One region of the Streptomyces hawaiiensis genome, then DNA from elsewhere that is predicted to be linked to it. Evidence: riboswitches for the same ligand, from Rfam matches in the RefSeq annotation. Region 1 holds a riboswitch; the other holds the start of a gene.
The links. A riboswitch is a leader RNA that binds a small molecule or an ion and turns the genes downstream of it on or off. The one in region 1 is predicted to bind cyclic di-AMP.
Positions count from the first base shown of each region.

Region 1 (6,990 bases):
AGAGCCTCACCGCCGGCGCCGACGACTTCGCCGACCGGGCCAGCCGTACGCAGGAGCGCATCGACCTCAAGGCCCAGCAGGCCGCCGAGAAGAAGCGCGCGGCGGAGGAGGCGGCCCGCAAGGAGCGACTGCGCCCCAAGTTCGCCCTGCCGGTCGCCCGGCACGGACTCAGCGCCTACTACGGCCAGTCCGGCATCAACTGGATGTCCCTGCACACGGGCATCGACTTCCCCGTCTCGTACGGCACGACCGTGATGGCCGTGACCGACGGCACCGTGCGCACGCAGTGGAACAGCGCGTACGGCAACATGATGATCGTGACCGCGAAGGACGGCACGGAGACGTGGTACTGCCACCTCTCCACCTACACGGTCCCCTCGGGTACGACCGTGAAGGCCGGCGATCCGATCGCCCGCTCCGGCAACTCCGGCAACTCGACGGGCCCTCATCTGCACTTGGAGGTCCACACGGCCGGCGGCTCGCCGATCGACCCGCTCCCGTGGCTGCGCAGCCACGGCATCGACCCGACGTAACGTCCCGGCAGCCCCCGCCGGTCCGACCAGCGGGGGCTCACCTCACAGAACTACAGCTTCTCCACCGGCGCGTACCGCAGCAGCAGCCGCTTCGGCTTGGCCTCGCCGAAGTCGACCGTCGCCTCGGCGTTCCCGCCCGTGCCCTTGACCGCGACGACGGTCCCGAGCCCGAACTGGTCGTGCGTGACCCGGTCCCCGACCGCCAGGGACACCACCGGCTTCTCGGAGGTGCGGCGCGTGGCGAAACCGGAGGCTCCCGACGCCGACGAGCGCGAGCGGGACGAGGACAGCGAGGCCGCCACCGCCGAGACCGGACCGGAGGAGGCGGGTGCGGTCCCTCCCGTCCGCTTCCACTCCAGGTGGGCCGGCGGGATCTCCTCCAGGAACCGGGAGGGCGGGTTGTACGACGGCTGGCCCCAGGCGCTGCGCAGCGTGGAGCGCGTCAGATACAGCCGCTCCCGCGCGCGCGTAATGCCGACGTAGGCCAGGCGCCGCTCCTCCTCCAGCTCCTTGGCCTGCCCGAGGGCGCGCATGTGTGGGAAGACGCCGTCCTCCATGCCGGTCAGGAAGACGACGGGGAACTCCAAGCCCTTGGCGGTGTGCAGGGTCATCAGCGTGATGACGCCGTCGCCGTCCTCCTCGTCGGGGATCTGGTCGGAGTCGGCGACCAGCGCGACCTGTTCGAGGAACTCGGACAGGGTGCTCTGCTCCCCTTCGCCGCGCTCCTGCTCGAACTCCATGGCGACGGCGGCGAGTTCCTGGAGGTTCTCGATCCGGGTCTCGTCCTGCGGGTCGGTGGAGGCCTGCAGCTCGGCGAGGTACCCGGTGCGCTCCAGCACGGCCTCCAGCACCGTGGCCGGTCCGGCGCCGGACTCGACGATGGTGCGGAGGTCCTCCATCAGTGTGTTGAACCGCTTGACGGCGTTGGTGGAGCGCGCGGCCATGCCGTACGCCTCGTCGACGCGCTTGAGCGCCTGCGGGAAGCTGATCTTCTCCCGCTGGGACAGGGCGTCGATCATCGCCTCGGCACGGTCGCCGATGCCCCGCTTGGGGACGTTGAGGATCCGGCGTAGCGGCACCGAGTCCTCCGGGTTGGCCAGCACGCGCAGGTAGGCCAGGACGTCCCGGACCTCCTTGCGCTCGTAGAAGCGGACACCGCCGACGACCTTGTAGGGCAGGCCGACGCGGATGAAGATCTCTTCGAAGACACGGGACTGGGCGTTGGTGCGGTAGAAGACGGCGACGTCGCCGGCCTTGGCCTCGCCGGCGTCCGTGAGACGGTCTATCTCCTCGGCGACGAACTGCGCCTCGTCGTGCTCGGTGTCGGCGACGTAGCCGGTGATCCGGGCGCCGGCGCCCGCGTTGGTCCACAGGTTCTTGGGGCGGCGGGACTCGTTGCGCTCGATGACCGCGTTGGCCGCGCTGAGGATCGTCTGGGTGGAGCGGTAGTTCTGCTCGAGCAGGATCGTCGTCGCGTCCGGGTAGTCCTCCTCGAACTGGAGGATGTTACGGATCGTCGCGCCGCGGAAGGCGTAGATCGACTGGTCGGCGTCGCCCACCACGCACAGCTCGGCGGGCGGGACCTCGGCCTCGGGCGGTACGTCGACGGGGTGCTCGGAGGTGCCGACGAGTTCCCGGACGAGGGCGTACTGGGCGTGGTTGGTGTCCTGGTACTCGTCCACCAGCACGTGGCGGAAGCGGCGGCGGTAGTGCTCGGCGACGTCGGGGAAGGCGCGCAGGAGATTGACCGTCGTCATGATCAGGTCGTCGAAGTCGAGGGCGTTCGCCTCGCGCAGCCGCGACTGGTACATCGCGTAGGCCTGGGCGAGGGTCTTCTCGAAGCCGTCGGTGGCCTGGGCGGCGAAGTCCTCCTCGTCGATCAGCTCGTTCTTCAGGTTGCTGATCTTGGCGCTGAAGGACTTCGGCGGGAAGCGCTTGGGGTCGAGGTCCAGGTCGCGGCAGACCAGGGCCATCAGGCGCTTGGAGTCGGCGGCGTCGTAGATCGAGAAGGAGGACGTGAAGCCGAGCTTCTTGCTCTCCCGGCGCAGGATGCGCACGCACGCGCTGTGGAACGTCATGACCCACATGGCGTTCGCGCGCGGGCCGACGAGCTGCTCGACGCGCTCCTTCATCTCGCCGGCGGCCTTGTTGGTGAAGGTGATCGCGAGGATCTGGCCCGGGTGCACGTCCCGCTCGGCGAGCAGGTGGGCGATGCGGTGCGTGAGCACACGGGTCTTGCCGGAGCCGGCGCCGGCCACGATGAGCAGCGGGGAGCCGGAATGGACGACGGCGGCGCGCTGGTTGTCGTTCAGCCCTTCCAGGAGGGTGGCGGTGTCCACCACCGGGCGGGGGGCGCCGTCCCGGTAGTAGGCGTCCCGGTCCGGAGGCATGTCGAACTTCCCGCCGAACAGATCGTCCGGAATCGGCTCCGGTACGTGATCGTCCTCGGGCGGCGGCGGGGGCTCGTCCGCGGGGCCCCGCTGGGCCTGGAGGTTCGCCAGGAAGTTGTCGTCAAAGAGGCTGCTCATCGCTCTCCGAGTCTAGGGCGCCCCACTGACAGCCCGCCGCCGCCCTGAGAACATCGCCGCGCGCCCGGGGATCACGCCGTTCGCCCGGCGGCGCGATGTCGCCGTCCATGACCGCATGATCACGCCCTGCTACAACCCCCGCGATTGTGGACCTTTCATGACCAACCCCCCTCGATCGTTCACTCTCTGCAACGCTCATGAGTAAGGTCACGAAAATGTATCGGGCATATCACCCATCAACCTTCACAGAGGCCACACGAATTGGCTACGGTGCGACCAGGCCGCATGACCCCCACCGGCGAACGTCGCCGGGCCGCGCGGCCTCCGCCGAGTCCGGCGTGCCGCAGCGGCAGCCGGAGCCGGGGACCCAACCGTGAACCTGGGGTGAATCGGCCCGACTCCCTGTGCGGAGACGGCCGTAGGGCAAACCTTCCGAACCACCCGCCCGAACCCGACAGCTAACCCGGTAGGCGGAACATGGAAGGAGTCGCCTCCCTTGGCGTCGCACCGCAAGTCGCGTCCTACGGGTACGCGCGTGGCAGGCATACGGACCCCCGCCCTCGCAACGGCGGCCCTCACGTCCGTGGCCCTGCTGTCCCAGTCGGCCAACGCCGCCCCCGAGGCCGACGACAAGCCCAGCCTGGAGGAAGTCGAGAAGAAGGTCGACGACCTGTACCGCCAGGCCGAGTCGGCGACCGACAAGTACAACGCGGCCAAGGAGAAGACCGCGAAGCAGCGCAAGCGCGCCGACACCCTCATCGACGACGTCGCCCAGCGCACCCAGAAGCTCAACGAGGCGCGCGAGCAGCTGGGTTCCTTCGCCTCCGCCCAGTACCGCACCGGCGCCGCCGCCCCGGACACGGCGACGTTCCTGCTCGCGGACACCCCGCAGGACTACTTCGACCAGACCCAGTTGATGGACCGGATGACGGGCCGTCAGAAGGTCGCGGTCGACGACTACGTCACGCAGCAGTCCGAGACGATGGAGAAGCGCCAGGAGGCCACCGAGAGCCTCGAGACGCTCACCGAGTCGCAGGGCGACCTGAAGACGGCCAAGGCCACCGTCCAGCGGAAGCTCGCCGACGCGCGCGAGCTGATGTCGAAGCTGACCGCCGAGGAGAAGGCCCGGCTCGCGGCGATCGAGAAGGAGAAGCGCGAGGAGGCCGCCCGCAAGGCCGACGAGCTGGCCCGGCAACAGACCGCGCAGCAGCAGGCCCGGGACGAGGCCGCCCAGCAGCAGGACAGCTCGCCGTCGGGGTCGTCCGGCACCGGCTCGTCCTCCCCTGCGCCCCCGGCCGACTCCTCGTACGCCACCAAGGCCGACAAGGCGCTCACCTTCGCCCGCGCCCAGATCGGCAAGCCGTACGTGTGGGGCGCCGTCGGCCCCGGCTCCTACGACTGCTCGGGCCTGACCCAGGCCGCCTGGAAGGCCGCGGGCGTCACCCTGCCGCGCACGACCTACGACCAGGTGAACGCCGGCGCCACGGTCCCGCTCTCCCAGGCCCAGCCCGGTGACCTGGTCTTCTTCTACGACGACGTCACCCACGTCGGGGTCTACATCGGCAACGGCATGATGATCCACGCCCCGAAGCCCGGCACGTACGTGCGCGAGGAGTCGATCTACTACGACGGCGAGTCGGCGATCCACAGCGTGGTACGCCCGGCCTGAGCGGTCTCGTTGTGATTTTGAGGGGCACGCGCGCGTGCCCCTCTCGTCACGCGGGCGCCGCTCTCTAGCATCGGCACTATGTCCGGTCCCTCCCCGTTTGCCGCCTGGTGGGCGACGTATGCGCTGGCGACCGGCCTCGTGTCGGTCGGTCTCGACTCGGCGGGGTACGAGGTCCTCTCCCGCATCGCCCTCGTCCCGGCCTGTGCGGCCTGGCTGGTGGCGGCCGCGGGCCTCGCCCAGCGGGCGCACGGCGGATGGCGGGCGGAGGCGCCGGCCGCGCTCACCACCGTGGCGGCGACCGCCGTCCTCGGCACCGGCTTCTCCGCGGCCGGCCGGCAGCCCCTCGCCGAGGCGCTGCTGGCGCTCGCCCTGCTGCTCTGGGCGGTGCTGCTCACCGTGCGGGCCAGGGGGCGGCGCGGAACGGTGTTCCTGCGCTGCGTGGCCACCCAGGGGCTCGCGGTGCTCGGCGCCACGCTCGCCGCGGCACATGCGGCGGCCTGGCTCGCCCACGCGGCCCTGGTGCTGTTCTGGCTGGGCCTCGCGCTCTACGGCTTCGCCCTGTTCCGCTTCCAGCCCCGGCAGGTGGAGGAGGGGCGCGGGGACCAGTGGCTCGCGGCCGGCGCCCTCGCCGTCTCCTCACTGGCCGGGGCGAAACTCCTCAGCGCCGACAGCGCGCGCCTGTACCTGTGGAACGAGGAGAACGCCGGCGCCCTGCGCACGACGGCCGTCACGCTGCTCGTGCTCGCGCTGATCGCCTGCGTCGCCCTGCTCCTCGCCGAGCTCTTCTGGCCCCGGCACCACTACGACGTACGGCGCTGGTCGACCGTGTTCGCCGCGGTCGTGACGGCCGTGGCCACCCTGGCGGTCGCCGACGCCCTGGACGTCGCCTGGCTCGACGTCCCCGGAGAGGCGTTGCTGTGGATGGCGGTGGCCGCCTGGCTCGGGTGCACCGCCTGGGCGATCACCTCGGCCCGGGCCGGCGCCAGGCGCTCCCGGGTCAGGTCCAGAGCACGGCGATGAAGATGTTCGCCGTGGTCAGCAGGCCGACCAGGCCGAAGAGGCCCTTGTCCACCCTCTCGTCGTCCCGTTTCACGTAGACCAGGCCGAGGATCACGATCAGCAGCGCCAGCTTCACCCCGATCTTGATGTTGTTCACGGTCTGGTCGTCGGCCTGGTTGAGACCGACCAGGATCACGCCGGTGACCAGCATCGTGAGCGCGCCGTGCAGCATCGCGGGGGTGTAGCGGGCGGTACCCTCGCCCATCGCCTTCATCTGGGTGAGGAAGCCGCCCAGGAGGGAGGCGATGCCGATGATGTGGAGGCCGACGACGAGGTGGATGAGTACGTCCATGAGGCCGGAGCCTAATCAGGGGCTCCGAGGCCACCCGACACCGGCCCAGGGATGCATATATGCGCCCCATAGCACCCGATCGCGGTCACTCGCCCACGATTCGGCGCATCGGTCATCACGCTGAGTGAAGTCGATGGCGTCGAGGCGGGACCACGGTCGCATACGGTCACCGCCGGTCCTCTCAAGACACTTCCGCACACCTGCCACCGGCCCGCCACGGCGACGTTTAGCGTCCTTCACCAGGTGCCCGGCTCCCCACCGCCGCCCGGGCCAGGGGCGGCAGTCGGACACCACCGCCGAAGAGTCCGGCGGCGGTCCGCTCCCCCCTGTGCGGGCCGTCGCCGGACGCGCAGGCCGCCCGTCCGCTCCCCCGGCGGCCGCACGCACCCCGTCGGCGGTCGAGGAAAGGACGTGGCCTCCAGGTGGCAGCACACCGCAAGCCCCGACAGCGCTCGACGGGTGGCGGCAAGGCCCGTACGGCCGCCACGATCGCCCTCGCGGGCGCGGCGACGGCGACGGGCTTCGACGGAACCGGACACGCCGAACCACAGCTCACCCCCGGCCAGGTCAAGGCCAAGGTGGACAAGCTGTACCAGGAGGCGGAGGCCGCCACCGAGAAGTACAACGGCGCGAAGGAGAAGGCCGACGCGGCCGGGCAGCGGCTGAAGGACCTCCAGGACCAGGCGGCACGCAAGGAAGAGCGGCTCAACTCCGCCCGTGACGCCCTGGGTTCGGTCGCCGCCGCCCAGTACCGCGCCGGCGGCCTGGACCCCGCGGTGCAGCTCGCCCTGTCCGACGATCCCGACCGGTACCTGGAGAACGCCGAGTTCGTCGAGCGGGCCGGCAACCGGCAGAACGCCGCCGTCGCGGGCGTGCGCAAGCGGCTCCGGGAGATCGAGCAGCTGCGCG
Region 1 is NZ_CP021978.1:5,343,074-5,350,063, reverse strand. It holds gene CEB94_RS24825 (M23 family metallopeptidase) at 1-533, shown strand, start outside; gene pcrA (DNA helicase PcrA) at 584-3,061, opposite strand; cyclic di-AMP (ydaO/yuaA leader) riboswitch at 3,377-3,549, shown strand; gene CEB94_RS24815 (C40 family peptidase) at 3,558-4,730, shown strand; gene CEB94_RS24810 (SLAC1 family transporter) at 4,809-5,750, shown strand; gene CEB94_RS24805 (hypothetical protein) at 5,728-6,081, opposite strand; gene CEB94_RS24800 (C40 family peptidase) at 6,504-6,990, shown strand, end outside.

Region 2 (6,990 bases), 1.2 Mb from region 1:
GGCGGCTCGCTGAACGGCACGACCAGCTTCGAGCGGACCAACTACTTCGAGACCATGCCCGCCCACCAGCTGGAGCTCGCCCTCTGGCTGGAGGCAGACCGCATGGGCTCGCTGCTGACCGCGCTCGACGACGAGTCGATGGAGAACCAGCGCGATGTCGTCAAGAACGAGCGCCGCCAGCGCTACGACAACGTGCCCTACGGCACCGCCTTCGAGAAGCTGACCGCCCTCGCCTACCCCGAGGGCCACCCCTACCACCACACCCCGATCGGCTCGATGGCCGACCTGGACGCGGCGACCCTGGAGGACGCCCGCGCGTTCTTCCGCACCTACTACGCGCCGAACAACGCCGTGCTCTCCGTGGTCGGCGACATCGACCCGGAGCAGACCCTGGCCTGGGTCGAGAAGTACTTCGGCTCCATCCCCGGTCACGATGGCAAGCCCGCCCCGCGCGACGGCTCGCTGCCGGAGACCATCGGCGAGCAGCTGCGCGAGGTCGTCGAGGAGGAGGTCCCGGCGCGCGCCCTGATGGCCGCCTACCGGCTGCCGCACGACGGCACGCGCGCGTGTGACGCGGCCGACCTGGCCCTCACCGTCCTCGGCGGCGGCGAGTCCTCCCGCCTCTACAACCGCCTCGTACGGCGTGACCGTACGGCCGTGGCGGCCGGCTTCGGCCTGCTGCGGCTCGCCGGGGCGCCCTCCCTGGGGTGGCTGGACGTGAAGACCTCCGGTGACGTGGAGGTTCCGGTCATCGAGACCGCCATCGACGAGGAGCTCGCCCGGTTCGCCGAGGAGGGCCCCACGGCCGAGGAGATGGAGCGCGCCCAGGCCCAGCTGGAGCGCGAGTGGCTGGACCGGCTCGGCACGGTCGCGGGCCGCGCCGACGAACTGTGCCGGTACGCCGTGCTGTTCGGCGACCCGCAGCTCGCCCTGACCGCCGTCCAGCGTGTGCTGGAGATCACGGCGGAGGAGGTCCAGGAGGTCGCCAAGGCCCGCCTGCGGCCCGACAACCGGGCGGTGCTCGTCTACGAGCCCGTCGCCGACGAGGTCGCCACCGAGGACATCGCAGCCGCGGCCACCGACGAGAACGAGGAGGCGGCCAAGTGACCGAGCTCGCCACGATGGACTTCCACTCCCGGCCGCAGGCGGGCGACGCCCGGCCGTGGGCCTTCCCGGCCCCCGAGCGCGGCACGCTCGACAACGGCCTGACGGTGCTTCGCTGTCACCGCCCCGGCCAGCAGGTCGTCGCCGTGGAGGTGCTGCTGGACGCCCCCCTGGACGCCGAGCCGGCCGGCCTCGACGGTGTGGCCACGATCATGGCCCGGGCCTTCTCCGAGGGCACCGACAAGCACTCCGCCGAGGAGTTCGCCGCCGAGCTGGAGCGCGCGGGCGCCACCCTCGACGCGCACGCCGACCACCCCGGCGTCCGGATCAGCCTGGAGGTGCCGGTCTCGCGGCTCCCCAAGGGGCTGAACCTGATCGCCGACGCCCTGAGGGCGCCCGCGTTCGCCGACAGCGAGGTCGAGCGGCTGGTGAACAACCGCCTCGACGAGATCCCGCACGAGCTGGCCAATCCCTCCCGCCGCGCCGCCAAGGAGCTCTCCAAGGAGCTGTTCCCGACGGGCTCGCGCATGTCGCGGCCCCGGCAGGGCACCGAGGAGACGGTCGCCACGATCGACTCCGCGGCCGTACGCGGCTTCTACGAGAAACACGTCCGCCCCGCCACGGCCACCGCCGTGGTCGTCGGCGACCTCACCGGCATCGACCTCGACGCCCTGCTCGGGGACACTCTGGGTGCCTGGACGGGCTCCTCGGCCGAGCCGCGCCCCGTGCCGCCGGTGACCGCCGACGACACCGGCCGGGTCGTCATCGTGGACCGCCCCGGCGCCGTCCAGACGCAGCTGCTGATCGGCCGGGTCGGCCCGGACCGGCACGACCGCGTGTGGCCCGCGCAGGTGCTCGGCACGTACTGCCTCGGCGGCACCCTCACCTCCCGCCTGGACCGGGTCCTGCGCGAGGAGAAGGGCTACACCTACGGCGTACGGGCGTTCGGCCAGGTCCTCAGGTCCACCCCGGACGGCACGGGTGCCGCGATGCTCGCCATCAGCGGTTCCGTCGACACGCCCAACACCGGCCCCGCCCTGCAGGACCTCTGGACGGTGCTGCGCACCCTCGCCGCCGAGGGGCTGACCGACGCGGAGCGGGACGTGGCCGTGCAGAACCTGGTCGGCGTGGCGCCGCTGAAGTACGAGACGGCGGCGGCCGTCGCGAGCACGCTGGCCGACCAGGTCGAGCAGCACCTGCCCGACGACTACCAGGCCACGCTGTACCGGCAGCTCGCCGCGACCGGCACCGTGGAGGCCACCGCGGCGGCCGTGAGCGCCTTCCCGGTGAACCGTCTGGTGACCGTCCTCGTCGGTGACGCGGCGCAGATCAAGGCACCTGTCGAGGCCCTGGGTATCGGCGAAGTCACCGTCGTCGCCGCCGAGTAGCGGCACGCGCGCAGGGGCCCTGGTTGCCTTCCAAGGCACCAGGGCTCCTTTATGCCCGAATTGGTACGGAGGTTGCCTGTCTGCCCTGTGGGATGCGCTACAAAAGCCGGGATTCGTTTGGGAATTGAAAGTGGCGCCGCTTAGCTTCGTCCGGGCTGTTCGTCAGGCAGTGCGCCGCATCCGCGGCACCGGACAGTCATCGCCGAGTCCCCGTACGGCGCGAGCCAGGGGAGCCGGGGACCCATCGCAGTCCCTGGGGTGAATCGGACGCCCGCGCGAGCCGCGAGGGAGTCCGTAGGAGACCTTCCTGCTCCGAACCCGTCAGCTAACCCGGTAGGCGAGAGGGAAGGAAAGGACCAGCCACTACATGGCGTTCACTCGCGCCACCGGGAAGCACCGTCGTCCCAGCAGGATCCAGCGCGGCACCGCCCGCGCGGCGGGCGTCGCGGCCCTCGCCACCACCGGCGTGATCGGCACCGTGGCCGCCCCCGCGGCCTTCGCCGCAGAGCCCAGCGCCGAGCAGACCGGCCTCACCCCGGTCGTCACCATGGGCGACACCGTGGCCCAGCAGATCGACGCCCAGGCCGTCGCGCAGCAGCAGGCCGCCGACGAGGCCGCCGCCAAGCAGAAGGCCGAGGAGGCCGCCCGCAAGCGGGCCGCCGAGGTGGCCGAGAAGGCCAAGGAGGCGGCCGAGAAGGCCCGTGAGGCCAAGGAGCGTGCCGCCCGCGAGGCCGAGCGCAAGCGCCTCAACACCTTCGTGTCCCCGATCTCCGGCTCGTACGTCTCCACCGGCTACCAGGCCAGCAGCGGCCTGTGGTCCTCCGGGAGCCACACCGGTGTCGACTTCCACGCCGCCACCGGCACCTCCGTCCACGCGGTCGGCGCGGGCACCGTCGTCGAGGCCGGCTGGGGCGGCTCCTACGGCAACCAGATCGTGATCAAGATGAACGACGGGACGTACACCCAGTACGGCCACCTGTCCTCCATCGGCGTCTCGGTGGGCCAGCAGGTGGCCCCCGGCCAGCAGATCGGCCTGTCCGGCGCGACCGGCAACGTCACCGGCCCGCACCTGCACTTCGAGGCCCGTACGAGCTCCGAGTACGGTTCGGACATCGACCCGGTCGCCTACCTGCGCTCGCACGGCGTCAACGTCTGACCGGAACCTCTCCGCTGTCCCCGAAGCCCCGGCTCCCCGAGCCGGGGCTTTCGGCGTTTAGGGCGGCAGGCTGTCCAAAAAATATCCATGGATTCCCGCCTGCCGTCGGAAATTCCGGCTCATTGCAATAGAGTCACGGAACACGCGCCGCTCGTCGGCGTTTCACGGGGATTAAGCGGAGGTCGGTCATGCGTATTCCCGCGCACTCGGTGTGCACGGCCATCCGGGACGACATCGTCGCGGGTGTGCACCCGCACGGCAGCCGGCTCACCGAGGAAGTCCTCGCGCGCCGCTACGGCGTCTCGCGGGTCCCTGTCCGGGAGGCCCTGCGCACGCTGGAGGCCGAGGGCTTCGTGGTGACCCGGCGGCACGCGGGCGCGTGCGTGGCCGAACCCACCGAGCAGGAGGCCGCCGACCTGCTGGAGATGCGCATGCTGCTGGAGCCGCTCGGAGCGGCCCGCGCCGCCCAGCGCCGCACCGAGTCGCATCTGAAGGTGCTGCGCGGCCTGGTCCGGCTGGGCCAGGAGCGGGCCCGCCGGGGAAGCAGTGAGGACCTGCGCTCTCTCGGCGGCTGGTTCCACGAGACGCTCGCCCAGGCCTCCGGCAGCCCCCCGCTGACGTCGGTGCTCACCCAGCTTCGTCACAAGATCGCGTGGATGTACGCCGTGGACGCACCGGTCAGTCCGGTGGAGTCCTGGACGGAGCACGGCGCGATCGTGGACGCGGTGGCGCGCGGGGACGGCGAGCGCGCGCGGGCGGTCACGGCGCTGCACACCGAGCGCGCGACGGGCGCGCACCGCCTGCGTCTCGGCTCCCCCGGCGAGCGCGCCGACCGTGTGAGGAACTCGCAACATCCCGTAAACACGGCGGGCCTGCGGCATTAACACGGCAGCCGTATACAAAGAGAGCGGCTAATTCCCGGGGCCCTATTTCCGCTGCCCGGAATCGGTGAATTCCCGACCGTGCCGACCGGGAATGGCGAAGGGCCCGCCCGGTGAATTCGGACGAGCCCTTCGCTGTGCGCCGGTCGGGCGCTCGGGAAATCAGACGGTCTCGGGCAGTTCCTCGAGACCCTCGGAGACCAGCTTCGCCAGCCGGTCCAGGGCGGCGTCCGCGCCCTCGGCGTCGGAGGCGAGGACGATCTCCTCGCCACCCTGCGCGCCGAGGCCCAGGACGGCCAGCATCGAGGCCGCGTTGACGGGCTTGCCGTCTGCCTTGGCGATCGTCACCGGGACGCCTGCGGCCGTGGCGGCTCGGACGAAGATGGAGGCGGGGCGGGCGTGGAGACCCTCGGCCCAGCCGACGTTGACGCGGCGCTCAGCCATGTGTTGCTGCCCTTCGGTGTTCAGGGTTGTCTAGACCAGTTTCCCATATCGTGAAGCTGCGCCGGGAGCAGCCCTCGGAGACCACCCCGGGGTGCCGTCGGATCGCGGCCTCGACCCGACTGACGCCCTCCACAGACTGCCTCGCGCCGTTGTCAGGCGCTAGCCGTACTCTGGGGCCCATGCAGACCTCGCCGGACCGGCACGAGTATCCCGCCCACTGGGAAGCCGACGTGGTGCTGCGCGACGGGGGTACCGCACGCATCCGGCCCATCACCGTTGATGACGCCGATCGCCTGGTCAGCTTCTATGAGCAGGTCTCCGACGAGTCGAAGTACTACCGCTTCTTCGCGCCGTACCCTCGCCTGTCCGCCAAGGACGTCCACCGCTTCACGCACCACGACTTTGTGGACCGGGTGGGACTCGCGGCCACGGTCGGCGGCGAGTTCATCGCCACCGTACGCTACGACCGGATCGGCGCCGACGGAACGCCCGCGTCCGCACCCGCCGACGAGGCCGAGGTCGCCTTCCTCGTGCAGGACGCCCACCAGGGCCGCGGAGTCGCCTCCGCCCTGCTCGAACACATCGGCGCCGTCGCCCGCGAGCGCGGCATCCGCCGCTTCGCCGCCGAAGTGCTGCCCGCCAACTCCAAGATGATCAAGGTCTTCACGGACGCCGGCTACACCCAGAAGCGCAGCTTCGAGGACGGCGTCGTCCGTCTGGAGTTCGACCTCGAACCCACCGACCGCTCCCTGGCCGTGCAGTACGCGCGCGAACACCGCGCCGAGGCGCGCTCCGTGCAGCGGCTGCTCGCCCCCGGCTCGGTCGCCGTCATCGGCGCCGGGCGCACGCCGGGCGGCGTAGGCCGCAGCGTCCTCGGCAACATCCGGGACGCCGGCTACAGCGGCCGTCTGTACGCCGTGAACAAAGCCCTTCCCGAGGGGCACAAGGAGCTCGACGGGGTGCCCGCGCACCGCTCGGTGCGGGACATCGACGGCCCGGTCGACCTCGCGGTCGTCGCCGTGCCGGCCGAGCACGTCCCCGAGGTCATCACCGAGTGCGGCGAACACGGGGTGCAGGGACTCGTCGTGGTCTCCGCGGGGTACGCCGAGAGCGGCCCCGAGGGGCGCGAACGCCAGCGCGCCCTCGTCCGGCACGCGCGCACGTACGGCATGCGCATCATCGGCCCCAACGCCTTCGGCATCATCAACACCTCCCCGCGGGTACGGCTCAACGCCTCCCTCGCCCCCGAGGTGCCGCGCCCGGGCCGGATCGGCCTGTTCGCCCAGTCCGGCGCCATCGGCATCGCCCTGCTGTCCCGGCTGCACCGGCGCGGCGGCGGCGTCACGGGCGTGACCGGCGTCTCCACCTTCGTCTCCTCCGGCAACCGCGCCGACGTCTCCGGCAACGATGTACTGCAGTACTGGTACGAGGACCCCGACACCGACGTCGTCCTCATGTACTTGGAGTCCATCGGCAACCCCCGCAAGTTCACCCGCCTCGCCCGCCGGACCGCCGCCGCCAAGCCCCTGGTCGTCGTCCAGGGCGCGCGGCACGGCGCCGCACCCCAGGGGCACGCCGTACGGGCGACCCGGCTGCCGCACGAGACCGTGTCGGCGCTGCTGCGGCAGGCCGGCGTCATCCGCGTCGACACCATCACCGAGCTGGTGGACGCGGGCCTGCTGCTCGACCGCCAGCCCCTGCCCGCCGGCCCCAGGGTGGCGATCCTGGGCAACTCGGAGTCGCTCGGGCTGCTCACGTACGACGCGTGCCTCGCCGAGGGCCTGCGGCCGCACCCCCCGCGGGATCTGACCACCGCGGCCTCCGCGGCGGACTTCCACGCCGCCCTGTCCCGCGCGCTGGCCGACGACCGGTGCGACGCCGTCGTCGTCACCGCCATACCGGCGGTGGGGGAGGGCTCTGTCGGCGACGCCGCCCTCGCGCAGGCACTGCGCTCGGCCTCGGCCGCTGCCCCGGCCAAGCCGGTCCTGGTGGTCCACGTGGAGCTCGGCGGCCTGGC
Region 2 is NZ_CP021978.1:6,536,283-6,543,272, forward strand. It holds gene CEB94_RS30140 (M16 family metallopeptidase) at 1-1,107, shown strand, start outside; gene CEB94_RS30145 (M16 family metallopeptidase) at 1,104-2,492, shown strand; cyclic di-AMP (ydaO/yuaA leader) riboswitch at 2,683-2,847, shown strand; gene CEB94_RS30150 (M23 family metallopeptidase) at 2,860-3,648, shown strand; gene CEB94_RS30155 (GntR family transcriptional regulator) at 3,837-4,532, shown strand; gene CEB94_RS30160 (HPr family phosphocarrier protein) at 4,692-4,973, opposite strand; gene CEB94_RS30165 (bifunctional acetate--CoA ligase family protein/GNAT family N-acetyltransferase) at 5,153-6,990, shown strand, end outside.
Region 2: it holds a riboswitch for cyclic di-AMP, as region 1 does, so the genes downstream of both, CEB94_RS30150 (M23 family metallopeptidase) here and CEB94_RS24815 (C40 family peptidase) in region 1, are expected to answer to the same signal.